2 linked regions of the Methylorubrum extorquens genome follow. The protein of the gene in region 1 interacts with the protein of each later gene in a pairwise test. Links are inferred from orthologs where the notes say so. Each region holds a gene or a part of one and is shown in the gene's direction. Other genes may lie near its edges. The genes, in order: J2W78_RS24310 and ileS.

Region 1 (14,576 bases):
CCGCCGAGCCCGGAATCGGTGACGTAGAGCATGTGGTCGTGCAGGCGCAGGTCGTTCATCGTCGCGCCGGCCGGCAGGATGTCGTCGCCGAAGCGGAGCACCGCGAGCACGGTCCCGGTGCGCGGATCGAGGCGGACGATCTTCTGCCCGCCCGGCACGGCACGCTCGCCCACGGCCCCCTGATCGACGACCCACAGCGTCCCGTCGTTGAAGACGTGGACGGCGTTCACCATGACGAAGGCCGATTGCCCGTCGCCGCCCTGGCTCCACGCGTTCCACGCGCCACCGGGGAACGGCGACAGCGCCCCGTCCTGTTCGACCCTGACGAGCGAGGGGGTCTCTCTGTGGTCGGGGAAGCGCGGCAGGCCGAGGAACAGGGTGCCGTCCGGGGCGGCGGCGACGCCGTTGCACAGCCAGCGGGACTGCGCCGCGAGCGTGAGGACAGGCGTCGGCGCGGAGGCGGCACGCGCCGCCTGTGCGGTGGTCATCGACATGGGGGGCAGAACTCCGCTGGCGGCAAGCACGGCAAGCGCGGATCGACGGGTGAAATGCGGCGGCAGCATAGGGAGGCAAACGGGAGGCACAATCGATAGTGGCTGGCCGCGGGGGCAAGGGACTCTTGCGTCCTCGGCGAGAGTCCGGATGAGGACGAGCGCGGCGGGCCGCTACGTATCCTGCGCTTCGAGCGGGACTTCGGCGAAGATGCCCGTATCCGGCTCGACGAACTCGATCGTGTTGCCCTCCGGATCGGCCACGAAGAGCGTGCCGATCCCGAAATCGAGCGGGTCGCCGGCATCGGTCACGGCGTGGGTCTCGTATTCGAGGCTTGCCATGTACGGCGTCACGCCCTGGCGCAGCAGCGCCGCCGCGGTCTCGCGCAGGCTCTCGACCTCCAGCGCGAAGTGCTGCTCGATCCGGCCCGAGGCGGGCGCGTCGGGCGACGGCATCAGGTGCACGACGAAGCCGTTCCCGGCCCGCAGCCAGTTGGTCTTTGTCGGATGCGCGTCGAGGCCGATCACCTCGGTATAGAAGCGTCGCATCGCGTCGAGGTCGTGGGCGGCGATCGCCGTGTGATGCAGGCGCGTGACGCGGATCATGGCTATCCTCTTCGCAGGCGCGGCACCCGAGGCCCGCAGGTGACCGGCCGCCGCGCTCAAGGGCCGCGCGCAAGGGCGCTTCGACCGTCAACGGCCCGGCGCCGCGCCGGTCTCTCGCCGACAGGGCCAGGCTGTCTTGCCGGGCGGGAGGGGGAAGCGATGCGCCGACCTCGGATTTCTGCCGGCGCGGAGAGACACCGTGTCCGTTTCGGAAAGAGACCGCCGCGCAAGCTTGATTTATAGATATGCTAATTCAACGAGAGATCAGCAATTCGAGCGCGGCGTGAGATTTCGATAGTCATCGAGCGTGCTGCCAATGCTGCACGCACGCATGTCCGCAAGAATTGTGTGGCGACCCGACTTGTCGCTCGCATGGGGCCGCACCGCGGTGCCGGCCGATAGGCAGTCGCGCGTCACGATCTCAAAACCAAGCGCATGTCGATCGAAGTGTCGGCGCCGGGGGGAATATGAACAGAAGGCAGATACTCGCCTCGATGGCGGCCCTTGCCGGCAACGCCTCCACCGCGCAGGCTGCGGAACTCAGCGGCGAGATGCCCTGGGAGCCCGGTCAGGCGAACGTTCCGCCGCTGCCCGATTCCGGGTCGGAGCGCTTCGTGTTCTTCACGCCTGCGGAAGCCGAGGCCGTGGGCGCCATGGCCGACCGGATCATCCCGGCGGACGACCTGAGCGTCGGCGGCCGGGAGGCGGGCTGCGTCCGCTTCATCGATCGTGAACTCGCCGGCCCCTACGGCCGGGCGGCGACGCAGTACCGCCTCGGCCGCTTCGTCAAGGGAACCGCCGAGCAGGGCATCCAATCCCCTCTCGCCCCGGCCGACCGCTACCGGCTCGGCCTCGCCGCCCTCGATCGCCACTGCCGCGCGGCCCACGGCAAGGGCTACGCGAGCCTGCCCCCGGACGAGCAGGACAAAGTCCTCTCGGCGATGGAGGCCGGAACGCTCGACCTCGGCGAGGTCGATGCGAAGGAGATGTTCGAGCAGATCCTGCAGAACGTCCGCGAAGGCTTCCTCGCCGACCCGCTCTACGGCGGCAACAAGGATCTCGTCAGCTGGCGGATGCTCGGATTTCCCGGAGCACAGTACGATTTCCGCGATGTCATCGACTTGAAGGGAAAGAAGCTCGACTTCGTTCCGGTCAGCATGATCGACAAGTCCCTTTGATTTCTGCCCCTTGATCGTTCCGAAAGCTGTCGTCCGATGACCAATGTTCGTCCAAAAGCCGATGCCGTGATCGTCGGTCTCGGCTGGTGCGGCTCGCTCATGGCCGAGGAGCTGACCCGGGCCGGCCTCAATGTCGTCGCCATCGAGCGCGGCCCCTGGGTCGAGACGGCCGTCGATTTCCCGCCCTCCGTCGATATGGACGAACTGCGCTGGGACACCCGGCGGGCGATGCTGCTGCCGCCGGCGATCGAGACCATCACCTTCCGCAACGACCCGACCCAGAAGGCGCTGCCCGCGCGGGACTGGAACTTCAACGAGTGGGGCTACAATGTCGGCGGGTCGGGCACCCACTGGGCCGGCATGGCGTGGCGCTTCCTGCCGTTCGACTTCCAGCCCTACAGCATGACCGTCGCGCGCTACGGCGCCGAGCAGCTCCTCGACGGCCTGATCGTGCAGGATTGGGGCGTCACCTACGACGACCTCGAACCATTCTACGACCGGTTCGAGAAGATCGCCGGCGTGTCCGGCAAGGCCGGCAACCTCAAGGGCGAGAAGATCCCCGGCGGCAACATCTTCGAGGGGGCGCGCTCGGACGAGTATCCGCTGCCCCCCCTCAAGACGACCCGCCTGACCGACCTGTTCACCGAGGCCTCGGCCAGCCTCGGCTACCATCCCTTCATGGTTCCGGCGGGCCAGACCTCGGGGGCCTACACCAACCCGCTCGGCGTCCGGATGGGGCCCTGCACCTATTGCGGCTACTGTCTGTATTACGGCTGCGGCAACTGGTCGAAATCGACGCCCAACAACTGCGTCGTCCCGGCGCTGATGCAGCGCAAGAACTTCAGCGTGCTGACCGAATCGACGGTGCTGCGCGCCAACCTCGCCCCGGACGGGACCACCGCCACCGGCGTGACCTACGTCGACAAGGACAACCGGACCTGGGAGCAGCCGGCGGACATCGTCGTCTTCTCCGCCTTCCAGATGCAGAACGTGCGGCTGATGCTGCTCTCGAAGATCGGCAAGCCCTACGATCACGCGACCGGCGAGGGCGTCGTCGGCCGGGCCTACAGCTTCCAGACCGTGTCCGGCGCCAACATCTTCTTCGAGAACGAGTACCTGAACCAGTTCATCGGCGCCGGCGCCCTCTCGGCCCAGGTCGATGACTTCAACGGCGACAACTTCGACCATACCGGGATGGGCTTCATCGGCGGCGCCGGCATCCTCGTCGTCTCCCGCGGCGCCCGCCCGATCGGCAATGCCGACTTCCTCCCGCCCGGAACGCCCCGGTGGGGCAGCGCGTGGAAGAAGGCGTACACCCACAGCTTCCAGAACGGGACGTTCCTGTTCGGCCAGGGCACGAGCTTCGCGCACAAGGACGCCTATCTCGACCTCGATCCCGAGTACAAGGACATCCACGGCCTCCCGCTCCTGCGGCTCACCTACGACTACAACGAGAACGACCGCCGCTCGGCGAAGCTGATCGAGGACAAGAGCGTCGAGATCGGCCGGAAGATGGGAGCGAAGGTCGTCGTCGGCACGAACGCGACCAACCAGCACGCCTCGCCCTACCAGCTCGCCAGCGACCACACCAATGGCGGCGCGGTGATGGGGCTCGACCCGAAGACCAGCGCGCTCAACCGTTTCCAGCAGAGCTGGGACGTTCACAACGTCTTCGTCCTCGGCGCGTCGTCCTTTCCCAACAACGCCGGCTACAACCCGACCGGAACGGTCGGCGCCCTGACCCTCTGGACTGCGAAAGCGATCATCGAGACTTATCTCGACAAGCGCGGTCCGCTGGTGGCGAATTGAGGTGACGACCGTGACCTTGCTCCTGCGCACCCTCCTCGCCACCGCAGCGCTCTCGCTCTGCCTTCCCCTCGGGAGCGTCGCCTCGGCCCAGTCCGAGCCGGCACCGATCCAGACGAAGGACGTCGACGCGCCCAAGGTGGTGGAGGCGCCGAAGACGGAGGCCGACCCCGCCATCGAGCGCGGGCGCTACATCGCGGTGGCCGCCGACTGCGTGGCCTGCCACACCAATCCGAAGAGCGGGAAGCCGTTCTCCGGCGGCTACGCCCTGGAGACCCCGTTCGGCACGCTGCTGTCGAGCAACATCACCTCCGACCCGGAGACCGGCATCGGCCGCTGGACCGAGGCGGAGTTCACCCGCGCCCTGCGCGAGGGGCTCGGGAAGGAGGGGCAGCACCTGTATCCGGCGATGCCGTACACGAGCTACACCAAGATGTCCGATCGCGACGTCCACGACCTGTGGCTCTACATGAAGACCGTGCCGCCGGTCCGCAACGCCGTCGTCACCAACCAGCTTCCGTTTCCCTTCAACATCCGCGCCCTGCTGATGGGGTGGAACCTGATGTTCTTCGAGCAGAAGCGGTTCCAGCCGAGGGCCGACCGGTCCGCCGCCTGGAACCGCGGCGCCTATCTCTCCGACGCGCTTGCCCATTGCGGCGCCTGCCACACGCCGAAGAACGTCCTCGGCGGCGACAAGACGAGCAAGGCCTATCACGGCGAGGTCCTGCAATCGTGGTACGCCCCCGACATCACCACGAGCAAGACCGGCGGCATCGGCGACTGGTCGAAGGACGACATCGTCCAGTATCTCAAGATCGGCAGCAACCGGATGGCGGTCGCCTCGGGGCCGATGGCCGAGGCGGTGACGAACTCGACCCAGCATCTGAGCGACGCCGATCTCGCCGCGGTCGCCGACTATCTCCAGTCGCTGCCGCCGAGCCCCGCGACCGAGGCGAGGCGCGTCGCCGCCCCCGATCCGGTCATGGCCCAGGGCAAGCGCGTCTTCGACGCTCAGTGCAAGGCATGCCACGCCTCCGACGGAACCGGAATCCGGCACATGACGCCGAGCTTCCCCGGCAACACCGCCGTGCAGTCGCACGAGGTCGCCGGCATCGTCCGGACCGTGCTGGCGGGCGCACGCGGCGCGATCACGGCTGAGAATCCGACGGGGGCGGCGATGCCGTCCTTCGCCTGGAACCTGTCGGACCAGCAGATCGCCGCGGCTCTGACCTACATCCGCAACAGCTGGGGCAACGCCGCGCCGCCGGTCACCACCGAGGCCGTCGCCGCCACCCGCAAGGCCCTCAACCTCAACGCCGTCGGGCGCGCGCCCCACCCGGTCCCGTGAGGGGCGGCGCCCGACGCATGGCCCCGCGCGAAAGGCCGGCTGCACCGCCGCGCTCACAGCGGATGAGGTCGGGAGCGGACGTTTCGCGAACCGCCCTGTACCTCCAGGGCGAGCCGTGCTCGCGCGCGGAGCCGGTAGAGAACGACACCCGCGGGATCGGCCGCACGAGCGGGAGAAGTTGAGGCCAGAGCCTCCGCTTCGTCTCGGCCGTCACCTGCGCCCTGCCCCGCGCCGCCTCGCTCCGAATCCTTCCGCCTGCGGGTTGATCGGCGCGAAGTAGACGGTCAATGCTTCGCAAATATAATTTATTGAGCGGAATAATTCCGTTTTCATCGCGCTATTACTGAGAATCCACCAATCAAACTGCGGGTGTTCAAGTCTATGTCGCCCCTAAAAAGACGGCTTCTCGCCACGCTGTCAATCGCCGCCGTGCCGCTGATGAGCGCCGCGCAGGCCGAGCCCGGGCATGGTTCCCGCGCACGATCCCGGCACGCCCCCGCGGCGGGAGGGGAGGCATCTCCGGGCGTCGTCCCGACCGCGTCGCGTCCCTCGACGGCGGATTCGTCCCGGCCGGCGCCGCCCGGCAGCCTCGACACGCAGGCCGCCGCGCCCACCTGGGGCGTGCTGGGCAACTTCGGAGGCCTGCGCGACGACCTCTTCCGCGCCGGCATCCGCACGGACGGCAGCTTCGATTACCAGACCTCGACCAACATCCAGGGCGGCCCCTACCAGTCCCTGCGCGGCGCCGGACAGCTCGCCCTGCGCGCCGCCGTGGACATGGACCGCTTTGCCGGCCTCGCGGGCGGCACCTTCAACCTCGCCCTGACCTACCGCTTCGGTCGCGGCCTCACCGCGGACCAGCACCTTAACGTGCTCCAGCAGACCGAGGAGATCTTCGGCCGCGGCCGCTTCCCGCGGCTAACCCAGCTCTCCTACACCCAGCGCTTCGGCGAGTTCGTCGATCTCAAGTTCGGCCGCCTGCCCGTCAGCGCCGACTTCGCCGGCTTTCCTTGTGAGTTCCAGAACCTGACGTTCTGCGGAAACCAGCCCGGCAACCTTGTCGGCAATTATTGGTACAACTGGCCCGTCTCGCAATATGCCGCCCGCCTGCGGCTCGGCAATCTCGACACCGGCTACCTCATGGCCGGCGTCTACCAAGTCAATCCGCGCGACCTCGAGAACGGCTTCAACTTCGACCCGACCGGTGCCGCCGGTGCGCTGGCCATCGTTGAGGCCGCCGCCTTCCCGACGCTCCCGCCCTTCACCTATCGCGGCAGCTACACGGTCGGCGCGTGGTACCAGACCGGCGGCGGCCCCGACCTCTTCCTCAACCGCGACGGCCTGCCCCTGGCGTCGGCCGGCGGGCTGCCACTCGCAAACCGCGACCGCAGCGGTCTCTACGGCGTGGCCGTGCAGGAACTCTACCGGCCCGATCCCGGCAACCCGCTGCGCAACCTCTCCGCCTTCGTCCGCGTCACGCTGGCCAACTCCTCGACGTCGCTCATCGACAGGCAGGAGACCATCGGCCTCGTCTACAAGGGCTTCTGGGCCGAGCGGCCCTTCGATTGGATCGGCGTCGGCATCGGCCAGTCACATGCCAGTCGGGCCCTGGCGCAGAGCGTCCAGATGGCCAACCTGCTCGATGGTGGCGTCCGCGCGCTCCCCGGATACGAGCGCGCGTTGGAGGTCTTCTACAGCCTCGCCCTCTCTCCCGACGTGGTGGTCCGGCCCAACATCCAGTTCATCAACCGTCCCGGCGGCGTCGGCGGGCGGGACGACATCCTGGTCTTCGGCGTCAAGAGCGGCGTCACGTTCTGACCCGGACAGGCATGGGGCCAGCGCAGCAATGCGGCCCGCGCCGACGCAAACGCCCCGCCCTTCCACGATCAAACTCCATTCGGACCCGTCCTCCTCAAAGGTTCGCCGCCATGCCGATCAGCAAGAGAATTCGCTCGATCAATCTACGATCCATCAAGTCGAAAATCATCGGTACGTTCGCGATCCTGGTTGTGTTGTCCGGCCTGACCGGCGGCTTCGCGATCCTCAAGGTCGATCAGGTCTCGGCGATCGGCGCGGCGCTGGCCCGTCAGGTCGAGGCCGTGACCTTGCTGGGCGACCTCGCCCGGCTCAGCCAGCAGCTCCGTGCGCTGACGGCGCTGCAGCACTACAGCCCGAACGAGACGCAGCGCAGCGCCTATGCGCGGGAAGCCGAGGAGGGCCGCGTCGCCTTCTCGAAGGCCTGGGGCGACTACGCGACCCTGATCGAGGGCGCGCGCGAGACCCAGCTCGCCGAAACCCTGCGTAACGCGTGGCAGCACTTCCTGGCGATCGAAGAGGAGATCCTCATCCTCGACCGGGCCGGCCTGAACGAGACCGGAACAGCTGTGCTGCAGGGTGACATGCTCTCGGAGGCCGCCAACTTCTACACCGCGGTGCGGGCCGTGCAGGCCTATCGTCAACAGGAGGTCGAGATCGCCACGGCCGCCGCCCAGGAGATCCGCGCCTCGGCCCGCTTCTGGATCGTCTCGGCCTTGGCCTGTCTGCTGACGCTCTGCACGCTGGCCGGCTGGCTTCTGACGATGACGATCTCCCACCCGATCGGGCGCATGACCGGCGTGATGGGCCGGCTCGCGGATGACGACATCGGCGTCGAGGTCCCCGATCAGCGCCGCTCCGACGAGATTGGCCTGATGGCAGCCGCGGTTCAAGTCTTCAAGGACAACATGATCCGCAACAAGGCTCTCGAGGCCGAAGTGGCCGCCCAGCGCGCCGGGGCGGAGGCGCAGCGCCGGACCGCCATGCGCGAGTTGGCGGACGCATTCGACCAGTCGGTCGGCGGGATCGTCACGGCCGTCTCCTCGGCGGCCGTTCAGATGCAGACGACCGCCCGCCACCTCTCGGTGTCGGCCGAGGCCACCTCGGTGCGCGCCGTGGCGGTCTCCGCGGCGGCCGAGGAAGCCTCCGTCAACATCCATTCGATCGCGGGCGCTGCCGAGGAACTCGATGCCTCGGTGACGGAGATCGGCGTCCAGGTCGAGCGCTCCTCGGCGATGTCGCAGGCCGCCGTTCGGGAGACCGAGGGAATGACTGCGCTGGTGCGCGAGCTGACGGGCGTGGCCGCCAGCATCGGCGACGTCGTCGACACCATCGCCGGCCTTGCGGGCCAGACCAACCTGCTGGCGCTCAACGCCACGATCGAAGCGGCGCGGGCCGGGGAAGCCGGCCGCGGCTTCGCGGTCGTGGCCACGGAGGTCAAGGAACTCGCCAACCAAACCTCCCGTTCGGCCAGCGAGATCACGGCCAAAATCGAGGCGATCCAGTCCTCGACGGGACGGACCGCCACGGCCATCGATGGCATCTCCGCCTCGATCCGCTCGATCAACGAGACGGCGACCGCCATCGCGTCGGCCATCGAGGAGCAGGGGGCGGCGACGCGCGAGATCGTTCAGGCCATTGCCCAGGCCTCGAGCGGCACCGGCGAGGTGACCGCCAACATCTCCGGCGTGGCGAGCAACGTCGAGGAAACCGGGACCGGCGCCGCGCAGGTTCTGAGTGCCTCGGGCGAACTCGCCCAGCAATCCGATCTGCTGCGCCGACAGGTGCAGTCGTTCCTCGACACCGTCCGTGCCGCCTGACGTCCGCGCTTCCACCGAGGCTTGCCATGAAGCAACTCACCAGATCCCTGCCCGCCGCCCTGCTGCTGATCGCTCTCGCCGCACCGGCCGCCGCCGAAACGAAATTCACCCTCTTGATGTCGGAGGTGGGCGATCCCTTGCTCGACAGCCTGCAGGCCTCCGTCCTCAACACGGCCACCTCCAAGTTCTCCGCCTCGGTCGATGTGGCGCAGGCGGCCGGTAACGGGGGAACCCAAGTGGTCCAGGGTCGGGCCGCCCTCGACGCGAAGCCGACAGCCCTGATCGTCAATCCCGTCGACGACGCCAGCGCCAGGACGATCACCGAGATGGCCGCGGCGGCCGGGATTCCGGTGGTGTTCGTGAACAAGCGCCCGAGCGGTCCGGTGGCCCATAGGATGGCGATCGTCAGCGCGAACCACCTCGTCGCAGGTCGGGTTCAGATGCGATTGCTCGCGCAGGGTCTCGGGGATCGCGGCAACGTGGCCATACTGCGCGGCAAGGACAGCGACAACGCCGCCCAGGAGCGCACCGCCGGCATGAAGGAGATCCTCGGGCAACGGCCGGGGCTGAAGCTCCTGGCGGAGGCGAGCGCCGATTGGAGCCGGCGGCGGGCGCAGGATCAGGTGACGGCATGGCTGCGCAGCGGCCTGAAGCCTGACGCCATCGCCGCCAACAACGACGAGATGGCGCTCGGTGCGGTGGCCGCCCTCAAAGCGGCCGGCCTGTCGGGCAAGGTCTTGGTCGGCGGCGTCGACGGAACCTCGGACGGGATTGCGGCCGTGAAGAGCGGCGAATTGTTGGTCAGCGTCCTTCAGGATGCGCCGATGCAGGGGGCCCAGGCGGTGAACGATGCCGTGAAGCTCGCCCGCGGAGAGTACGTGCAGCCCTACGACTGGGTGCCCCATCGATTGATCCTGCCGACGCGCGGCGACTTGGCAAACGGACGATGACGTGTGCAGTTCATAGAATCGAAACCAAGCCAAGGCGTTGCGTTATCTGAGGGTCTGTGACTCTTGACCCCGATTCGCCAGATTGGCCGCGCCGGGCGAAAGTTGTCGATGCGATCGCCTTCTACCGGGCGCAGGAATTCGAACGCTGTTGGCCGATCAACATCGCCGATCGGCTATCGGTCAGGTCGGATCACCTCCATCGCGGCTGAAGCGCGAACGATCTCCCGATCGCCCACGCAGGTCGCGATGCCAATCGTCGATTGAACCGCGCCGGGTTTCCCGGCAACTGTAATCACGCAACGGTGGCGGGATCGTAATCGGTGCCGGTGGCGAGCATGGCGTTGAGCGTGATGAGGAGCTTGCGCGCAGTCGCGATCAGGGCCGCCTTGGTCGGCTTGCCGGCCAAGGCCAGACGCTCGCGGAACGTGCGGAAGACGGCGGAGCGGCGCGAAGCCTGGAGCGCCGCGAGATAGAGGATCGTTCGCACGACCGGCCGCCCTCCGCCGATGTTACGCGGGCCGACGCGCTTGCCGCTGTCACGGGCGATCGGCGCCAAGCCGGCCAAGGCTGCGATGCGGCGTCGGTCGAGTTGCCCGAGTTCCGGCATCTCGGCAATCAGTGTCGCGGCGACGATAGGGCCGACGCCCGGCGCAGTCTGGAGCCGGCGGCCGATGGCCTGTGTCTCGGGATCGGCGTCGACCAAGGCGGCCATCAGCGCCTCGACCTTGGCGATGCGCCGGTCGAGAAGAGCGATCAGGCTGGTGATGTCGGCACGGGCCTGCTTGTCTGTAGTCTGCTGGAGCCGCGTGGCCTCCTGCTTGCGGATCTCGACAAGCTGACGGCGGCGCGTCGCCTGGGCCTGGAGCACGCGACGCGCCGCCGTTACCGGCTGCGTGGGTGCCGGTCGCAGCCGGGCACCCAGCTCGGCGAGCATGCGCGCGTCCACGCGGTCGGTCTTTCCGATTACCCCCATGGCCCGTGCGAAGTCGCGGGCTTGGCGCGGGTTCACGCGGCTGGCTCAAGCAGCATCGCCGCATCGCCACCCGCTACGAGAAACGGGCCGCCAACTACCTCGCCATGGTCACGCTTGGCATCACCATGCTCTGGCTCACATGGCTTTGCAGAGACCGCCAAGGATCGAATTGCGGCAACAAATTCGACAAGAAAAGGCTCCTTCAAACTATCCAGCGGCATGTCAGCGGTTTACTTTGCAACAAATGTCGCATTCGAGCTTGAGACAAGTGTCGCAAGTTAGAGTCCGTCCGATAAGTCATGATGCTCGCCCGAGCCTTCGGACGAGGATCATGACGGCGGCGGCGTAGAGGAAGGCCTGGGCCGAGGCGAGGGTCGCTTCCGGGTCCTTCCAGAGGCGTCGGTTGCGGCTGATCCATCCGAAGAAGCGTTCCACCACCCATCGGCGTGGATGCACGGCGAAGCCGACCTGATCCTTCGGTTTGCGCACGATGTCGATGGTGATGACGGTGGCGGTCGCGGGTCTGTCGCCGGCATAGCCTGCATCGGCGAAAGCTCTGACGATGAACGGGAAGGTCCGCCGCGACAGGCGCAGCACCGGTCCAGCCCCATCGCGATCCTGAATGTCGGCGGTCTGCGGATCGAGCACGAGGGCGCGCCCGTCCGTGTCGACCAGGGCCTGACGCTTGCGGCCCTTGACCTTCTTTCCAGCGTCGTAGCCGCGCGGGCCGCCGCTCTCGGTGGTCTTCACGCTCTGGCTGTCGAGCACGGCCGCCGTCGGCGAGGCCTCGCGACCGGCCCGCTCCCGGTCGGCCATGACCAGGGCGTGGTTGATCCGCCCGAACAATCCCTCGTCCCGCCAGCGGCTGAAGTAGCCGAACGTCGTGCTGCGCGGAGGGAGATCCTTTGGGATCAACCGCCATGCGATGCCGCCGCGCAGCACGTAGAAGATCGCGTTCAGGACCTCCCGCATCGTCCAGACAGGCGGACGACCACGCGAGGCGGGCTCTGGCATCATGGGCGCGATCACCGCCCATTCCGTATCCGTCAGGTCGGTTTCGTATCGAAGGCGCGCACGGTTATGCTGCCGGCGAGGGGTCGGGGTCCACATGGCACGTCCAGATGAGGCTTCAGCACCCTTCTGGAATCACCGCCATTCCGGCCACTCAACCCCTGCCGGACGTTATCGGACGGGCTCTAAGGCGCACGGTATTGCAGGCGAAAGCAGACGGGCCGTGCCAGCCGGCCCTGCCGGGGAGGATCGGCCGCCCCGGCCTCGGCGGAGGCCCCGCTTGCAATGGAGTAATGCCGATGTGGTTTCTGCCACTGAGCATTACGCTTGATATGAAAAGGACCCGGAGCAGTTGGACGCTGCGTCTCCGGGTCCGATTCATCATCTAAGCGAAACGGGGGGGCGGGGAAACCTGCCCTCCCACTCCAGGGGCGAATATAGCGCATCGCACAGACCTTCGCCAGATCAGGCGCCCGGCCCCTCACAGCGAGAGGAGGCCCCTTCGCCCGTGCAGGATCGCCGGCTTCCAGCGGATCCGCGACGAAGGAGCGAGCACCATGGGCGAGATCGTGATGACCACCGTGACCATTGGCGGCCCCCTACGGGGCCGGGATGCCGTCGCAGCGCTGGTCGAGGCGGCAGAGGCGTACTTCGCCGAGGCCGAAAGCCTCGTGCGCGACGCCATCGCCGACGGCACGAGCGTGACCTTCGAGGGCGAACAGAATTTCGGGCTGACCCCGAGCCTCGACGCGTTCTGTCGGGAGTACGGGCTGTCCTACCACCGAGCCTGGATCGCACGGCCCGGCGTGTTCGAGGCGGGCGTGAAGCACTGGAAGCCGGGCATGGCGAGCCCGGTGGAGGAAGCGGCCGACGAGGGCGGCGACCCGGTCATCACCCTGGCGGCGCTGAGAAACTGCAATGACGCCGGCGAGACCCTACCCGACATCCTGGCGCGGCTCGAGAAGGCTGAGGCTGCCGCCGTGCCGCCGCTGACCCTGGTCGAGGACGCCGACGCCTGGCAGGCCGCTGCCTGATCCTTTCCCGCTCCCGTCCCGAGGCCCCCTTCCGAGAGTCAGAGGGGGGCTTCGCCTTCGTGAGGGTTTTTAGGTCGGACAGAGAGCCGGCCGCCCGAGCCAGGGATGACGGACCATGACCAGCGCGAAGACCACCACGAAGGCCGCCGCCAAGATCACGCTGAGCGAGCCGACCGCGATCCCGTTCGACAAGCTCGTCTTGAGCCAGGCGAACGTGCGCCGGATCGCCAACGGGCAGAGCATCGAGGACCTGGCCGAGGACATCGCCCATCGCGGCCTGATGCAGAACCTGAACGTGCGCCCGATCCTCGACGAGGCCGGTCAGGAGACCGGCCGCTACGAGGTGCCCGCCGGCGGCCGGCGCTTCCGGGCGCTGGAGCACCTCGTGAAGACCCGCCGCATGGCCAAGGGCGTCAAGGTCCCGTGCCTGGTGCGCGCCCCCGACAGCGCGATCAGCGCCGAGGAGGACTCGCTGGCCGAGAACGCCCACCGCGAGGCCCTGCACCCGCTCGACCAGTTCCGAGCCTTCAAGACGCTCGCCGACGCCGGCATGCCGACCGCTGACATTGCGGCCCGGTTCTTCGTCTCGGAGAAGATCGTCGGCCAGCGGCTGCGGCTTGCCGCGATCAGCCCGGTGCTGCTCGACGCCTACGGTGCCGGCGAGATGACGCTGGAATGCCTGATGGCGTTCTCCGTCACCGAGGATGCCGAGCGGCAGGTTCGGGTCTGGGAGGCGTTGAGCAAGCGTGGCAGCTTGAGCAACTGGGGGATCCGGCAAGCCCTGACCGACCGCACGGTGAGCGTGGGCGATGCCCGCGCCCGCTACGTCGGCGAGGAGGCCTACGTGGCGGCGGGCGGCACGGTCCTGCGCGACCTGTTCGCGGAGCGCGGCGACGGGTGGTTCGAGGATGAGGCCCTGCTCAACCGGTTGGCCGAGGCGAAGCTGGCCGAGTTCAGCGCGCGCGTGGCCGCGGAGGGCTGGAAGTGGATCGAGGTGTCGCTGTCGCTGATGACGGGGCGCACCTACGGCCTGCGCAACCTGCCGACCCGCTCCGAGCTGAGCGAGGCCGAGCAGGAGGCGTTCGAGGCTGCGTTGGAGGAGCGCGAACAACTCGACAGCGACTACGGCTACAGCGACGAGGAGTGGCCCGCCGAGGCTGCGGATCGGATGGCGGCGCTGGAGGATGAGATCGCCGCGTTCGAGGCGCGCGCCGAGATCTACGACCCGGCCGACATCGCGATCGGCGGCGCCTTCGTCACGCTCGACTACCAGGGCCAGCCGACGGTGCGGCGTGGCTACGTCCGGCCGCAGGATGAGCCAGCGGAGGAACCGGGCGCCGACGAGACCGGGGTTGCTGGCGCGGCGGGTCCGGAGGCGGCCCGTGATCCGGCTGCGCCGTCCGTGGGCGGGGGCGAAGGTGTCGCGTCAGCCCCGGCGGTGATGCGGACGATCATCACCATCGGCGGCAGCTCGACCGCAGCCGGCCCGGTGGCAGAGCCGGAGGAAGCCGACCGCCCGCTCTCCGAGCAGCACCGGAGCGAGC
Region 2 (16,153 bases), on another replicon or contig:
GCCGAGGCGCTTCATCTTGGTCATCATGTGCGGCAGCACGGTCTCGGAGGAGGAGGTGCCGAGCACGATCAGCAACTCGTCCTTGATGTAGGCGAGGAACTTGAAGATCGAGAAGCCGGCAAACGCCGCAATGCCGCCGAGCACGACGAAGATGAACAGCAGCGAGGTGGTGTAGAAGGTGCCCACCAGCCAAGCGAGGTCGATGACCTTGCCGATGCCGTACTGGCCCACCGTGAAGGCCATGGCGCCGAAGGCGCCGAGGGGGGCGAGCTTCACCACGAGGCCGATGATGCGGAAGAAGACCTGACCCGCCGCATCGATGCCGTGGGTGATGCTCTCGCCCTTCTTGCCCATGCCGGTGAGCACGACGCCGGTCAGGATCGAGATCAGCAGCACCTGAAGCAGGTCGCCGGTGGCGAAGGCGTCGAAGAAGCTCTTTGGGATGATCGCCATAAGGTGGGCGATCGTGGAGTCGGCGGCCGCCTTGCTGGCGTAGCCCTCGACCGCCTTGGCGTCGAGCTTCGACACGTCGGCGCCGAAGCCCGCGCCCGGCTGGATCACCTCGCCGACGATGATGCCGATAAGGAGCGCGAGGGAGGAGACGACCTCGAAGTAGATCAAGGCCTTGAGGCCGACGCGGCCGACCTTCTTCAGGTCGCCGATCGAGGCGATGCCGTGGACGATGGTGCAGAAGATGATCGGCGCGATCAGCATCTTGATCAGCGCGATGAAGGCGTCGCCCATCCATTTGAACGACTTGCCCCATTCCGGGCTGAGCCAGCCGAGCAGGACGCCCAGCACGATGGCGATCAGCACCTGGATGTAGAGCACCCGGTACCACGGTGTATGCGCGCTGGGCGTGCCGGGCGCGCCCGCATCATGCGTTGCGGAATGGGCCATGTTTCCTCACCGATACCGTGTTGCGCGGCCTCGCCCGGGCGGCTTTGGGCGGACGCTATTCCGTTTGATCGCGGTGCTCAATCGCACCCCGGTAGTCGGCGCGGCGTTTGTAACTAATGAGTCTTTCGACTTGGCCGGGCATCTTGGCCGCATGTCTCGCCCGCATGTCTTGCCCGGGCATCGCGTCACGGTTGCCGGGGCGACCTTCGGGCCGGGCTGATGGCAAGGAAGCGGGGCCGGTGCAAGCCGTCCTTCCTCCGCTGTCCACTGCGTCGGGACTAGTCCTCGGCGTTGTCCTCCGTCCCCGCGACGAAGCGGCTTCCCCTTGGCGGGCGGGCGCTCTAGAAGCGCTCCATGTTCGGCCTCATCCTCGTTCCGCCGCGAATTACGGGCCCGGCCTCCGCGTAGGCGCCGCGTTCAGCGGCCGCGCCGGATGCCGGGTGAAGCGCTTCCGCCCGTTTTTCTTCGACCGTCCCCGCGACGAGAGCCCTGCCGAACCCTGCCATGAGCGACCAGACCGACGCCGCCCCCGTGGCTGCCCGCGATTATTCGCGGACCCTGTTCCTGCCGAAGACCGATTTTCCGATGCGCGCGGGGCTGCCGACCCGCGAGCCGCTCCTGCTCGAGCGCTGGAAGGATATCGGCCTCTACGAAAAGATCCGCGCCGCCGCGAAGGGCCGTCCGCGCTTCGTGCTGCATGATGGCCCGCCCTACGCCAACGGCAACATCCATATCGGGCACGCGCTCAACAAGATCCTGAAGGACGTCATCGTCCGCTCGCAGGGCGCGCTCGGCCGCGACGCGGATTACGTGCCGGGCTGGGACTGCCACGGCCTGCCGATCGAGTGGAAGATCGAGGAGCAGTATCGCGCCAAGGGCAAGAACAAGGACGAGGTGCCGGTGCTGGAATTCCGCCAGCAATGCCGGGCTTTTGCGGCGGACTGGCTGAACACACAGAGAGACGAGTTCAAGCGGCTCGGCGTCACCGGCGACTGGGATCGTCCCTACTCGACCATGGCTTATCCGGCCGAGGCGCGCATCGCCGCGGAGCTGATGAAGTTCGCCGCCTCCGGCCAGCTCTATCGCGGCTCGAAGCCGGTGATGTGGTCGGTGGTGGAGAAGACCGCGCTCGCCGAGGCCGAGGTCGAGTACGAGGAGCATGTCAGCGACACGGTGTTCGTGGCGTTCCCGATCCGCGAGGGCGCTCCGGCGGAACTGACTGGCGCACGTGTCGTGATCTGGACGACCACGCCCTGGACGCTGCCGGCCAACCGCGCCGTCGCCTACTCGAAACGCGTCGCCTACGGGCTCTACCGCGTCACGGAAGCGGCGGACGACAACTGGGCCAAGGTCGGCGAAAGCTACCTGCTCGCCGACGCGCTGGCCGAAGGCGTGTTCAAGGCCGCTCGCGTCGAGGCCTACGAGCGCGTGGCCGATGTGCCGGCGGCGAATCTCGCCGGGCTCATCCTGTCGCATCCGCTTGGCACCTTCGATCCCGGCTACGGCTTTCCGGTGCCGATGCTGGAGGGCGAGCACGTCACCGACGAGGCCGGCACCGGTTTCGTCCACACGGCGCCGAGCCACGGTCGCGAGGATTTCGAGGTCTGGATGGCCAATGGCCGCCGCCTCACGGAAGCCGGCATCGACACCCGCATCCCCTACACCGTCGATGCCGACGGCCGGCTGACCGCGGAGGCGCCGGGCTTCACCGGCCGCTTCGTCTTCACCGCCAAGGGTGAGAAGGGCGACGCGAACAAGGCGCTCATCGCCGCGCTCACCGAGGTCGGCGCGCTGGTCGCCCGCGGGGTCCTGCGCCACCAGTACCCGCATTCCTGGCGCTCGAAGAAGCCGGTCCTGTTCCGCAACACGCCGCAATGGTTCATCGCCATGGACCGGCCGGTGGATGCGCTCGGCAACCGCACGCTCCGCGAGACGGCGCTCCACGCCATCGAGCAGACGCAGTGGGTTCCGCCGCAGGGCAAGAACCGCATCAACGGCATGGTCGCCGGCCGGCCGGATTGGGTGGTCTCGCGCCAGCGCGCTTGGGGTGTGCCGATCACCGTCTTCGTCGAGCGCGAGACCGGGGCGGTGCTGCGCGACGCTGCGGTGAACGCCCGCGTCGCCGAAGCCTTTGCGGCGGAAGGCGCGGATGCGTGGTTCGCGGAGGGCGCCACCGAGCGCTTCCTGGCGCCCGGTTACGATCCGGCGAACTACGAGAAGGTGACCGACGTCCTCGACGTGTGGTTCGATTCCGGCTCGACCCACGCCTTCGTGCTGGACGACGCACAAGCCTTCCCCGGCCTTGCCGGCATCCGCCGCGCCGTCGATGGCGGGCCGGATACGGTGATGTATCTCGAAGGCTCCGACCAGCATCGTGGCTGGTTCCAGTCCTCGCTGCTCGAATCCTGCGGCACGCGCGGCCACGCCCCCTACGACGTGGTGCTCACCCACGGCTTCGTCCTCGATGCCAAGGGCGAGAAGATGTCGAAGTCGCGCGGCAACGTCGTCGCGCCGCAGAACGTCATCAAGGAATCGGGCGCCGACATCCTCCGCCTCTGGGTCGCCGCGGCCGATTATTCCGACGACCTGCGCATCGGTCCGGAGATCGTGAAGACCTTCGCCGAGACCTACCGCAAGCTGCGCAACTCTCTGCGCTGGATGCTCGGCTCGCTCGCCCACCGGGTTCCCGGCGACGACGTGCCCTTCACCGAGATGCCGGAGCTGGAGCGCTTCATCCTGCATCGCCTCGCCCAACTCGACGGCGAGATCCGCGACGCTTACGCGGCCTTCGACACCAAGCGGATCGTCGCGCTGCTCAACGGCTTCATGACCGGCGACCTCTCGGCCTTCTACTTCGACGTGCGCAAGGACGCGCTCTACTGCGATCCGATCTCCTCAGTGACCCGCCGGGCCGCACTTCAGGTCATCGACGAGGCGTTCCGCCGGGTCGTGATCTGGCTCGCGCCTGTCCTCGCTTTCACGGCCGAGGAAGCGTGGCTCGACCGCTACCCGTCGCAGGACAGCTCGGTGCATCTCCAGACCCTGCCGGAGACGCCCGCCGAATGGCGCGACGACGGCCTCGCCGCCCGCTGGCAGAAGATCCGCAAGGTCCGCCGCGTCGTCACCGGCGCGCTCGAGATCGAGCGCGCGGCCAAGCGCATCGGCGCCAGCCTGGAAGCCGCACCGACCGTCTACGTGTCGGATTCCGATCTTCTGGCCGCGCTCGACGGCGTGGACTTCGCCGACACCTGCATCACCTCGGCGATCACGGTTCGCGCCGGTGAGGGCCCGGCCGACGCGTTCCGCCTCGACGAGGTGAAGGGCGTGGCCGTGGTGCCCGAGCGGGCCGAGGGCATCAAATGCGCCCGTTCCTGGCGTGTGACACCCGAGGTCGGCAGCGATCCTGCTTATCCCGACGTGACGCCCCGCGACGCGCGGGCCCTGCGGGAGTGGGACGCCGTCCATCCGGAGGCGGCGTGACCCCCTTTCGCGCCGGCCTGATCGCTTTGCTGGCCACGCTGGTGCTCGATCAGGCCTCCAAGCTCTGGCTCTATTTCGGCACCGACCTCGTGATGACGCAGCCCTGGCGGCTGGCGCCGTTCGCGGATTTCGTCGTGGTCTGGAATCGGGGAGTCTCCTACGGCCTGTTCCAGCAGGAGGGCGGTCTCGGGCGCTGGCTGCTGGTGGCGATCTCGCTTGCCGCCGCCATCGGCCTGTCGGTGTGGATGCGCCGGGCCGGCTCGCGGCTGCTTGCGGTGGCGCTCGGCCTCATCGTCGGCGGCGCGCTGGGCAACGCCATCGACCGGGCGGCCTACGGGGCGGTGTTCGACTTCGTTCACCTGCACGCGGGCGGCTGGTCCTGGTACGTGTTCAACGTGGCGGATGCGGCCATCGTCGCGGGCGTCATCTGCCTGATCCTCGACAGCCTGCGGCCGGCCCAGCGCGCGCCGGCCACGGACGTCGCCGGGAACGGCGGCCGTCCCCAGGCTTGAAACGAAGCTCATCCCGCCCGCGTCAAGGCGCCATACCTTCGCCCGAAACCCGGCTCACCTCGTTCACGAAGGTCTCGGTCCGCGATTCACGTTGAATCGCAGTTCGGCTGACTGCCCCGGATGAAAAGCGGGCGGAGCCGATCCTTGAAACCTTGGGGAACATCGCATGAACGGGCGGCGCAGCGTCTCGCGGGCTTTCGGATCGATCCGCCCTCTGGCCTTGGGTGCAGCCCTGCTGCCCGGCCTTTCCGTCGGCGCAGCCCACGCCGAGGGTGAGTTCATGCGCGACACGCTGAGCAATCTCGGCCTGATCGAGCCGGACCGCCCCGCCATCACCTATCGCGAGCGCGCGCCGCTGGCCATGCCGCCCAAGCTCGGCGGCCGGGAGGATCTGACCGCCGGCCTGCCCGCGCCCCGCGCCCGTCAGGCCGATCCGGCCTGGCCGAAGGATCCGGAGGTGGTCCAGCGCGAGCGCGCCGCCATCGAGGCGAAGAAGCCGATCGTGCGCGGTGCGCAAGGGCGCATGAACGACAACAACGAGACGCTCTCGGTCTACGAAATGGATGCCGGCCGCCGCGCGGGCGCCGGCGCGCTCACCGGGCCGGCGAACGCACCCGGCCAGGGCGATACCCGCGATTCGACCTGGCTCAACCCGTTCGAACTGCTCAAGGGCACGCCGGACAAGACCGAGCCGTCGCTGGTCGAGCCCGACCGCGATACGCTGACCGATCCGCCCAACGGCTACCGCAAGGCGCCGATCAAGGTCGCCAAGCCGCAGGGCGGCCCGGTCGGCGGTCCGATCAGCGACCGTGAAGAGGCCGACCCGCGTGCCTATATGAGAAACTCGTCCGGGCGCTGAGAGCGGACCTTCGCCCGGTTGCGCCGCTTACGGCGGGCCGGCGAAGGCGCGAAGCACTCGGGCGGACCGTCACCGCGCGGACACGCCGCGCGGTATGGGATTTGCCACCGGCAACCGATCTCGGGACAATGCCGGGATTCGTGGGACGGAAAGCGCGGAGGGCGGAAGAGCCCCCGCATAAGGAAAGTGGGATGCACCTCTACCGGAAGGCCATCGCGCCCGTAGGACCGCAGCGAGGCCTGAATCACGCCGGCCGCGTGGACGCCGCCCCGTTCGGGCGCTCCGAGGCCGGCGGCCCGGAGGTTTCCGCCTTCGTGCTCGACAACGGGCTCGACGTGGTGGTGGTGCCCGATCACCGGGCGCCGGTCGCCACGCACATGGTCTGGTACCGCAACGGCTCCGCCGATGATCCGATCGGCCAGTCTGGCATCGCCCACTTCCTCGAACACCTGATGTTCAAGGGCACCGAAGCGCATCCGGCGGGCGCCTTCTCGAAGGCGGTCTCGTCGCTCGGCGGTCAGGAGAACGCCTTCACCAGCTACGACTACACCGCCTATTTCCAGCGCGTCGCCCGCGATCACCTCTCGACGATGATGGCCTTCGAGGCCGACCGGATGAGCGGCCTCGTCCTCGACGACGCCGTGGTGGCGCCGGAGCGCGACGTGGTGCTGGAAGAGCGCCGGATGCGGGTCGAGACCGATCCCTCGGCGCAGCTCTCCGAGGCGATGGCCGCCTCGCTGTTCGTGCACCATCCCTACGGCATCCCGATCATCGGCTGGATGCACGAGATCGAGGAGCTGAACCGCAGCCACGCCATCGACTACTACAAGCGCTTCTACACCCCCGAGAACGCGATCCTCGTGGTGGCCGGCGACGTGACGCCGGACGAGGTGCGGCGTCTGGCCGAGGACACCTACGGCCGTGTGACGCCGCAGGGCGCGCGGCCCCAGCGGCTGCGCCCGCGCGAGCCGGAGCCGCGGGCGATGCGCCGGATCGCGGTGGCCGACCCGAAGGTCGAGCAGCCGACCCTGCAGCGCCTCTACCTCACCCCCTCCTGCATGACCGCCCGCGACGGCGAGGGCTACGCGCTCGAACTGCTCGCCGAGGTCATCGGCGGCGGCGCGACCTCGTTCCTCTACCGCAAGCTGGTGCTGGAGATGGGCGTCGCGGTGAATGCCGGGGCTTGGTACATGGGCTCGGCCATGGATGACACGCGCTTTGCCGTCTACGCCGTGCCGGCCGAGGGCGTGACCCTGGAGGCGCTCGAAGAGCATATCGATCGCGTGCTGCGCCGCGTCCCCGAGGCGCTCGGCGCCGAGGCGATCGAGCGGGCCAAGATCCGGCTCGTGGCCGAGACGGTCTATTCCTCCGATTCGCAGAGTTCGCTCGCGCGCATCTACGGCTCGGCGCTTGCCATCGGCGAGACCGTCGAGGAGGTGCGCCGCTGGCCGGTCGAGATCGATGCGGTCACCCATGACCGGCTCGTCGCGGTCGCCGCCCGCTACCTCGTGCCCGCCCGCTCGGTGACCGGCTACCTCACCAAGGCGCGCGACACGGACGTGACGATCGCCTGAGACCACCTGATTCTTCGCGCTGCCCACTTTGGCGGCGCCGTTTGCGAAAAGACGCTTTAAGGAACTTCCGATGAATCTCGCCGAGACCGGCACCCGCGCCGCGACGTCGCCGACCCAGGCGCTGCCGCTTGCGGCCGCCCCCGGCATCGAGGCTTGGCACGTCGCCTCGCCGGTGGTGCCGATGATCGCGCTCTCCTTCACCTTCGAGGGCGGCGCTGCGCAGGACGTGGAGGGCAAGGCGGGCACCGCGCAGATGATGGCGCGGCTGCTCGACGAGGGCGCGGGCGACCTCGACTCGGACGCCTTCCAAGAGGCGCTCGCGGCCCGCGCAATCGAGCTGAGCTTCCACACCGGCCCCGATTCCATCGGCGGGTCGCTCAAGACGCTGCTCACCCACGCCGATGAGGCGATCCGCCTGCTGGCCCTGTCGCTGGCCGAGCCGCGCTTCGATCAGCCCGCAATCGAGCGCGTGCGGGCGCAGATGATCGCCAGCCTGCGCTACCAGCAGAACGATCCCGGCGTGCTCGCCTCCCGGCGCTACTTCCGCGAGGCCTTCCCGGGGCACGCCTACGGCCGCTCCTCGGCGGGCACCATCGAGACCCTGTCGGCGATCACTCGCGACGACCTCGTGGCCCTGCATCGGGCCGTGATCGGCCGCGGCAGCCTGAAGGTCGCGGCTGTGGGTGCCTTCGACGAGGCGACGATCACCGGCATGATCGCCCGCGCCTTCGGCGCTCTGCCCGAGGCAGGCCCGCTCAAATCCATTCCGCCGACCGCGATCAACGAACTCGGCCGCCGCATCGTCGTCGATCTCGACGTGCCGCAATCGGTGATCCGCTTCGGCATGCCGGGCGTGGCGTGGCGCGACCCCGACTTCATCCCGGCCTATGTGCTGAACCACATCCTGGGCGGCGGCGCCTTCACCTCGCGCCTGTTCCAGGAAGTGCGCGAGAAGCGCGGCCTGGCCTACTCGGTCGGCACCTCGCTGACCTCGCATCGCGCGGTCGCCATGACCTGGGGCTACACCGCCACCAAGAACGAGCGCGTGGTCGAAGCCCTCGACGTGATCGGCGACGAGATCCAGCGCCTCATCACCGAAGGCCCCTCCGACGAGGAGTTGCAGAAGGCCAAGGACTACCTCACGGGCTCCTACGCCCTCGGCTTCGACACCTCCACCAAGATCGCCAACCAACTGGTGCAGATCGCCTTCGAGGGGCTCGGCATGGACTACATCGCCCGTCGGAACGACCTCGTGGCGAGCGTGACCCAGGCCGACATCCGCCGGGCCGGCGCGCGCACGCTCGGCGACGGCAAGATGCTGGTCGTCGCCGCGGGACGGCCCACGGGGCTGTAAGCGTTTCTGCTCGATACGGGCTTGATGAGGCCGGCACGCGGTAAGCGCGTTGCCGGCCTTTTTGTTTGCTGCCCAAGGCTTTGGTTCGCGGCGTGGTGCCCCATTGAGGCCGGCGCCTTGGGCTTGCGCCCGAACCTCCTATCTGGTGAAGGCTGAAACCGCTTCCCGCGCGAGGCCTCAAGCGATGCAGCTCACCGGACTCCACCACGTCACCGCCATCACGGCGCAGGCGGCCGACAACCTCGCCTTCTACTCCCGCGTGCTGGGGCTCCGGCTGGTCAAGAAGACCGTCAATCAGGACGATGTGTCGGCCTACCACCTGTTCTACGCCGACGGCCGCGCCTCGCCCGGCACCGACATCACCTTCTTCGACTGGCCGGCGCCCGCTGAGCACCGCGGCACCGACAGCATCTCGCGCACGCTGCTGCGCGTCGGCGGTGCGGGAAGCTTCGACTGGTGGCGCGAGCATCTCGCCCGCCAAGGCGTGAACCACGGGTCGGCGATCGAGCGGGACGGGCGTCTCACCCTCGATTTCGAGGACGGCGAGGGCCAGCGCCTCAGCCTCGTAGATGATGGCGGCGTGGGAGAAGCGCATCCCTGGGCGGGCAGCCCGGTGCCGGCCGAGCATCAGATCCGGGGGCTAGGGCCGATCCGCCTTACCGTCTCGCAGCCCGAGCGCACCGAAGCGGTGCTGACGCAGGTTCTCGGTTTTCGCCGCGCCCGGACCTTCGAGCTGCCCGAGGGCGAGGTGACGGTGTTCGAGACCGGCGAGGGCGGTCCCGCCGCGGAGGTCCAGCTTCTCAAGGGGACAGGCGCGCCGGCCCGCCAGGGCGCGGGCGCCGTCCACCACGTCGCCTTCCGCATCCCGGATGCCGATTACGACGCCTGGGCCGATCGCCTGAAGCAGCGCCGCGTCCCCTCTAGCGGCCCCGTGGACCGCTACTACTTCCGCAGCCTGTACTTCCGTGAGCCGAACGGCATCCTGTTCGAGATCGCCACCGACGGGCCGGGCTTCGCCACCGACGAGACGATGGAATCACTTGGCGAGCGTCTCGCACTGCCGCCGTTCCTCGAACCGCGCCGGGCGGAGATCGAAGCAGGGCTGAAGCCGCTGTAAGCTTGCCTGGATTGCGCTCCCGCCGGGGCAGGCATGCGCCGGAATCAAGAACAGTTCCAGGCAAAGTCACATTCCAACCGCTGTGGCAGCGCTGCGTCTTGACGCGGATGCTGCGACTGCGAGAAGAGCCCCGTTTCGACGCTTCCAGAATCGGGAAACCTGCGGCCGATGAGCAAGTACAACGAGGAGCGCGTCCTCTCCGTCCACCACTGGACCGACACGCTCTTCTCCTTCCGCACGACGCGCGATCCTTCGTTCCGTTTCCGCAACGGCGAGTTCACGATGATCGGCATCGAGGTCGAGGGTCGGCCGCTGCTGCGTGCGTACTCGGTGGTCTCGGCCAATTACGAGGAGGAGCTGGAGTTCTTCTCAATTAAGGTGCCGAACGGTCCGCTCACCTCGAAGCTCCAGCACCTCAAGGTCGGCGATCCGATCATGATCGGCAAGAAGCCGACCGGCACGCTGGTGCTCGACAACCTGCTGCCCGGCAAGAACCTCTACCTGCTCGGCACCGGCACGGGGCTCGCCCCCTTCCTGTCGATCATCAAGGATCCGGAGACCTACGACCGCTTCGAGAAGGTCGTGCTGATCCACGGCTGCCGTCAGGTGCAGGAACTGGCCTACGGCGAGACCATCACCGAGACGCTGCCGAAGCACGAGTTCCTCGGCGAGATGATCGCCAACCAGCTGATCTACTACCCGACGGTCACCCGCGAGCCGTTCCGCAACCGCGGCCGGATCACCGACCTGATGACCTCGGGCAAGCTGTTCGAGGATATCGGCCTGCCGCCGATGTCGATCGAGAACGACCGCTTCATGCTGTGCGGCAGTCCTGAGATGATCAAGGACACCCGCGAGCTGCTGACGAGCCTCGGCTACGAGGAGGGCAACCACGGCGAGGCGGCCCACTACGTGATCGAGAAGGCCTTCGTCGAGAAGTAGGTCCTCCGTAGCGAGCGGCTGGCTCGGCCGCTCCACCGCACCGCCTCACCCTGAGGTGCTGCGCGGCAGCCTCGAAGAATGCTCCGGGGATCCGTGCGCGAACCGGATGATTCTTCGAGTCGCGCTGGCGCGGGCATCTCAGGATGAGGGCGCGGGTGGGACAACGCCGTTTTCCTAACCGAGCGATCCGCACACCATGCCTCCGCCCGCCTTGTTCGTCGTCGGCGCCGGCACCGAGATCGGCAAGACCTACACCACCGCCGCACTCGTCCGCCGTCTGCGCGGGCAGGACCGGCGGGTGCGGGCGCTGAAGCCGCTCGCGAGCGGCGTTCCCCCGCTCGACCATCCCGACTTCGCCGAGAGCGACACCGGGCGCCTGCTCGCGGCGCAGGGGCTCGCCGTCACGCCGGAAACGGTCGAGGCCTGTTCGCCCTGGCGCTTCGCCGCGCCGCTGGCACCCGACCTCGCCGCCGCCCGCGAGGGGCGCAGCCTCGGGCTGCCTGAGCTTGTCGCGTGGTGCGGCGCGCGTCTGGCCGAGGCCGATGACGGTGAGACCGTGGTGATCGAGGGCGTCGGCGGTTTGATGAGCCCGATCACCGAGGGCGCCACCGGCCTCGACTGGCTGAGATCGCAGGGAATTCCGTCGCTGCTCGTATCCGGCAGCTATCTCGGCGCCATCAGCCACGCGCTGACGGCCGTCGAGACGCTGAGGGCGCATGGCATCCCACTCGTCGGCATCGTCGTCAGCGAGAGCGAGGGGGCACCGATCCCCCCTGAAACCGTGGCCGGGCAGATCGCGCGCTATGTTTCCGTACCGGTCGTCTGCCTGAGGCGCGGCGGGGATTTTCCGGTTGGGCTCGCCGCGCTGGATTGAAGCCTCAGCGTGCGCGGGGCGCCTTCGGCTCGCGGGATTCCTGGATCTCCTCGGCCTTCTCCTCGTCGGTGTCGCTGCTGCGCTTGATCGTGTCGTCGGGCTTGGCGGCCAGACCCTTCACGATGGCGACAAGGCGCTTGCACTCGTCCGGGAAGCCGTAGGATTCGAGCACGATCGCGGCATCGCGCAGAGTCCGCAGGTCGCGCACGATCTGGGCGTTCTTGACCTCCTGAAGTTCCTTCTTCGCCGCGATCGTCGGTTCGAGCCCGGTATCCTCGACATTGCATTCGGCTCGGGCGGCCGGAATCGCGGCGAGCATCAGGAAGGCGCAGGTAATCAGGCGACGCATGGTCACGTCTCGTATGGGTTGAGGGCGGGGAAACTCAGTCGCGGTGGCGCAGCAGGTCGTTGGTCACGGCCACGAGCTGCGACGCGCGGTAGGGTTTGGGCATGAACACCGATTCGTTCACGGCCTCGGCGGCGGAGAGGCCGTCGCGGCCGCCGGAGGTGTAGACCACCGGCAGGCGCGGCAGGCTGCGACGGGCGCTGCGGGCCAGCGCGATGCCGTTCGTGTTGCGGGCCAGATCGATATCGGTGAAGAGCAGGTCCACGTGCTCGCTCGACAGGATCGCCTCAGCCTCCTCCGCGTCGGCCGCGGTCAGCACCCGGTAGCCTTCGTCGAGCAGGGCCTCGGCGGCCAGCTCGCAGACGAAGAACTCGTCCTCGACCACGAGGATCGTGTCGGCATGCGGCGCCAGGGAGAACGGCGGCAGGGCAGCGGGGACGCAGGCGAAGGGGATCATGGCAGAACTCCAACTCACCCGTGCTCGGGCAACAGCCGAGCTTGCGGATCGCCGGACCAACGGGGCCGTGAAGGGCCTCGTTCACCGTGATTGCTTCGATTTGCGCGCATTTGGTAACCGATCAGTTAACCTTGACGGCACGGTGCAGGAACTGGTCTCAGTCGCGCCCGACGCGATGACACGCCTAAACCCTTGTCGGATGAGGCCGTCTTTCGCCCCCGCCCCCGCCCGTCTTTCGAAGAGCGCCTTAACGATCGTGCCCGCCCCGTGACCCGACCCTGGCAGATCGGCTTCGGCGTCGTGCTCACGGCGCTCGCCGGATTCGTGGACGCGCTCGGCTTCATCCGGCTCGGCGGCCTCTACACCTCGCTCATGAGCGGGAACACGACGCAGCTCGCCGTCTCGCTGGGCCATGGTGAGCCGCTCGGCGCCGTGCTGCCGGCGCTGCTGATCGGCGCCTTCCTCGTCGGCGCGGTCTCGGGGGGCGCCATCGCCGCCCTGTGCCCGCCGCGCTGGGTCACGCCCGCGGTGCTCGGCCTGGAAGCCGTCGCCTTGACGGCGGCGGTCGCCCTGGCCGCCGAGCACGCCCATGTCGGCGTGGCCTCGCTGTTCCTGGCGCTCGCCATGGGCGGGCAGAATGCGGTGCTCGCCCATGTCCAGGGCTTTCGCGCTGGCACCACCTTCGTCACGGGCGCGCTGTTCGCGTTCGGCCAGAAGGCGGCGCTGGCGCTCGCCGGGCGAGGGCCCCGGCTGGGCTGGGTCGGCGACGGCTCGGTCTGGCTCTCGCTCCTCGTCGGGGCGGTTGCGGGCACGCTCGCCCATGCGCATCTCGGAATCGTGGCCCTGGCGATTCCCGCCTGCGTCGCGGCCGGGCTATGTCTGGCCGCAACGCTGTTCACCCTGTCCTACCGGCGCGCGCCGGTGCCGCTGACCAAGATCTGAAGGAAGACCCCTCCGGCATGAGCGTCTCCGCTCCCTCTCTCACCGAGCACGTCGCGGACATCGCCGCCGGCGCTCACGTCACCGCCGCCCACTGGCTCAAGGGGACATTGGCGCTGGCGCTCGCCGATGGCGGCGTGCTGCTGGCCCGTGACGGCGCGACCGAGACCGTTGCCGCCCACTCGGACAGCGGCATCCTCGTGGCGGCGAGCAACGGCGTCCGGCTGGTGAGCGGGGGCGATGACGGCCGCGTGGTCGCGACGGAAGCGGACGGCCGGTCGAGCGAGCTGGCGCGAGCCAAGAACGGCGGCTGGATCGATGCGCTGGCGCTTCACGGCGACGGCTCGTTCGCCTTCGCCTCGGGACGCACCATCATCGCCCGCGACGCCAAGGGCCGCGAAAAGAGTTTCACCGCGCCCACCACCGGCCGTGGCCTTGCCTTCGCGCCGAAGGGCTACCGGCTGGCGGTGGCGCACTACAACGGCGTCAGCCTCTGGTATCCGAACCTCGAGACGCCGCCCGAATTCATCGAGTGGAAGGGCTCGCATCTCGACGTGACGTGGTCGTCCGACGGCCGCTTCGTCGTCTCGACCATGCAGGAGAACGCGCTGCATGGTTGGCGCCTCCAGCCCGACCGCGGCCACATGCGGATGTCGGGCTATCCCGCCAAGGTGCGTTCGCTTTCATGGTCGTCGGATGGCAAGTGGCTCGCCACCAGCGGTGCCGAGGCGGCCATCGTCTGGCCGTTCGACTCGAAGGAGGGCCCCACCGGCAAGGCGCCGCGGGAATGCGGCGTGCGGCCGGCGCGGGTCTCGCAGGTCGCGTTCCACCCGAAGGCACCGGTCCTGGCGATCGGCTACGAGGATGGCTGCGTGCTGCTGGTGCGCTTCTCCGACGCTTCGGAGCTGCTGGTGCGCCCGGCCGTGAAGGGCAGCGCGATCTCGGCGCTCGCCTGGGACCCGGCCGGCGCCCGCCTCGCCTTCGGCTGCGCCGACGGGCAGGCCGGCCTGCTGACCCTGCCGGCCTGACGCCCGCGCCGTGGCCCTGTTCGGACGCGCACCAAAGCCCGATGCCGCCGCCCGGCGGCGGGTGGAGGCTTGGCTGCGGAAGGCGGGCGGCTACGGCCTCGATACGGCGATGAGCGTGAGCGAGATCGTCTGCACCGATCCGGCCTGTCCCGGCACCGAGACCGTGGTTCTGCTGTTCCCGCCCGGCGAGAAGGCGCGGGCGGTGAAGATCACCGGCGCCCTCGACGCCCTCACCGAGGCGGATGTAGCGGCCGCCCTCTGCCAAGATTGAGCCGCGGCCCTCCCCGAGGGACGCGGATCGCCCTACAAACCGGGTGGCCCCCGCAAAGGAAATGTCGATGTTCCGTGTCGTCCGAACGCTCGGCCTTGCCTTCGGACTGCTCGCGGCGGTCATCGCCGCGCAGGCACCGGAATTCGCCCAGCAATACACCCAGCGCCTCGGCGGGGCCCTGGACGAGCTGCGCCGCTCCATCGCTTCCCTCGATGCCGACGCCCAGGCCACCGGCCGCAGCCGGGACGAGGCGCTGGCGCTGCTGCGGACCAACCCGGATGCCTTCATCGCCCGGCGCGGCGAGTCGGCCCGGGCCGATGTCGAGCGGCTGAAGCGGCTGGAAGCGCAGAAGCTCGCCCTCGACACGGCGGCGAGCCCGCTCGGACGCCTCGGCGTGATGGCGCGCGACCCCGACATGAGCATCGCCCGCGCCGCCTATCGCGACTATCAGCCGGCGGTGCCGACCACGGCGGACGGCCTCGTCGCCGGGCTGCTCGGCTTCCTCGCCGCCTGGGGCGGCTGGCGCGTCACCAGCGATGTCGGACGCCACCTCGCCCGCCGCCGTCGCCGCGCGCGGCCAGAGACCACGGCAGTTTGATGCAAATTTCGCGCTGCTGCACGGGCTGAGGTGTTGCAGCGCCTCTACAGCCCGGCCCACCCCACTGCACTAGGTGTAGGCTAAGCGCCCGCAATCCGCAGGGGCGCCGGATCCGGTCCTCCCTCGATCATGCCGCGTCCCCCGACCACGACCGTCGATCCCGCCCTCGACGCGGCGGCCCTGCTGCGCCGTATCGGCTTCTTCGGCCTGTTCGTGGTGCTGCCGGTGGCCGCGCAGGTCTCGCGCCGCGCCACCGTGGTGCTCGCGCCCATCGCCGTCGTCCTGCTGATCACCGCAAGCGCCATCGACCAGCACCAGCGCGCCGTCGGCCCGGCCCTGAAGCGGCTGCTGACCGCGCCGTCCTTCCTCGCCGGCATGCTGGTGGTGTTCTGGTCAGGGCTGTCGCTGGTCTGGACGCCGTTTCCCGGGCCCGCGAGCGAGCGGCTGGCCAACCTCGTCGCCACCGTGGTGATGACGCTGCTTGCCTATCTCGCGCTGCCCGACCGGATGCGTTCGGCCAACCTCTACTTGCTGCCGCTCGGCGTCGGTGCAGCGGCCATCGTCGCGATCCTGATCAACCTCGTCGGCGACGCGATGCTGAAGGACAACCCGGACGGTGACAGCGCCTTGGAACGCGGCGCGGTGCTGCTGGCGCTGCTCGCTTGGCCCGCCGTGGCGTGGCTGCGCTCGCGCCGCCGCGACATGGGCTCGCTCGTCGTGGTCGTGCTCGTCGCGGGCGCGCTGCTGCTAGCGCCGGGCGTCACCGCCCTGTTCGCGCTGGCGGTGGGGGCGCTGGCCTTCGCGCTGACGCATTGGCGCCTGTCGCTCGGCGTGCGCGTCACCGCGCTGATTGCCGCCGGCCTGCTCGTGGTCGCGCCGCTGCTGCCGTTCCTCGCGCGCCC

The links.
Region 2: the proteins of J2W78_RS24310 (region 1) and ileS interact in binary tests that used the Escherichia coli proteins (3 or more experiments, as listed by UniProt). The link is inferred for Methylorubrum extorquens from one-to-one orthologs.

What each region holds. Positions count from the first base shown.
Region 1 is NZ_JALJXF010000002.1:182,331-196,906, forward strand. The notes cover bases 8,109-11,052. They hold J2W78_RS24310 (substrate-binding domain-containing protein), read left to right. Parts: upstream 8,109-9,090; coding sequence 9,091-10,014; downstream 10,015-11,052. Other genes in these bases: J2W78_RS24305 (methyl-accepting chemotaxis protein), read left to right, coding at 8,109-9,064; J2W78_RS24315 (transposase), read right to left, coding at 10,307-11,023. Outside these bases: J2W78_RS24275 (L-dopachrome tautomerase-related protein), read right to left, coding at 1-494; J2W78_RS24280 (VOC family protein), read right to left, coding at 666-1,097; J2W78_RS24285 (gluconate 2-dehydrogenase subunit 3 family protein), read left to right, coding at 1,592-2,275; J2W78_RS24290 (GMC family oxidoreductase), read left to right, coding at 2,312-4,084; J2W78_RS24295 (c-type cytochrome), read left to right, coding at 4,086-5,429; J2W78_RS24300 (carbohydrate porin), read left to right, coding at 5,868-7,247; more of J2W78_RS24305, read left to right, coding at 7,358-8,108; J2W78_RS24325 (IS5 family transposase), read right to left, coding at 11,285-12,097; J2W78_RS24330 (hypothetical protein), read left to right, coding at 12,556-13,032; J2W78_RS24335 (ParB/RepB/Spo0J family partition protein), read left to right, coding at 13,148-14,576. UniProt on the Escherichia coli protein: Part of the ABC transporter complex RbsABC involved in ribose import. Binds ribose. Also serves as the primary chemoreceptor for chemotaxis.
Region 2 is NZ_JALJXF010000001.1:3,720,537-3,736,689, reverse strand. Bases 1,056-4,580 are described here. They hold ileS (isoleucine--tRNA ligase), read left to right. Parts: upstream 1,056-1,404; coding sequence 1,405-4,380; downstream 4,381-4,580. Other genes in these bases: lspA (signal peptidase II), read left to right, coding at 4,377-4,580. Also shown: J2W78_RS17430 (dicarboxylate/amino acid:cation symporter), read right to left, coding at 1-900; more of lspA, read left to right, coding at 4,581-4,892; J2W78_RS17415 (hypothetical protein), read left to right, coding at 5,059-5,751; J2W78_RS17410 (M16 family metallopeptidase), read left to right, coding at 5,943-7,325; J2W78_RS17405 (M16 family metallopeptidase), read left to right, coding at 7,396-8,679; J2W78_RS17400 (ring-cleaving dioxygenase), read left to right, coding at 8,864-9,796; J2W78_RS17395 (ferredoxin--NADP reductase), read left to right, coding at 9,965-10,738; bioD (dethiobiotin synthase), read left to right, coding at 10,935-11,612; J2W78_RS17385 (photosystem reaction center subunit H), read right to left, coding at 11,617-11,961; J2W78_RS17380 (response regulator), read right to left, coding at 11,996-12,415; J2W78_RS17375 (YoaK family protein), read left to right, coding at 12,683-13,357; J2W78_RS17370 (WD40 repeat domain-containing protein), read left to right, coding at 13,375-14,382; J2W78_RS17365 (hypothetical protein), read left to right, coding at 14,393-14,653; J2W78_RS17360 (DUF2937 family protein), read left to right, coding at 14,721-15,251; J2W78_RS17355 (peptide ABC transporter permease), read left to right, coding at 15,381-16,153. UniProt on the Escherichia coli protein: Catalyzes the attachment of isoleucine to tRNA(Ile). As IleRS can inadvertently accommodate and process structurally similar amino acids such as valine, to avoid such errors it has two additional distinct tRNA(Ile)-dependent editing activities.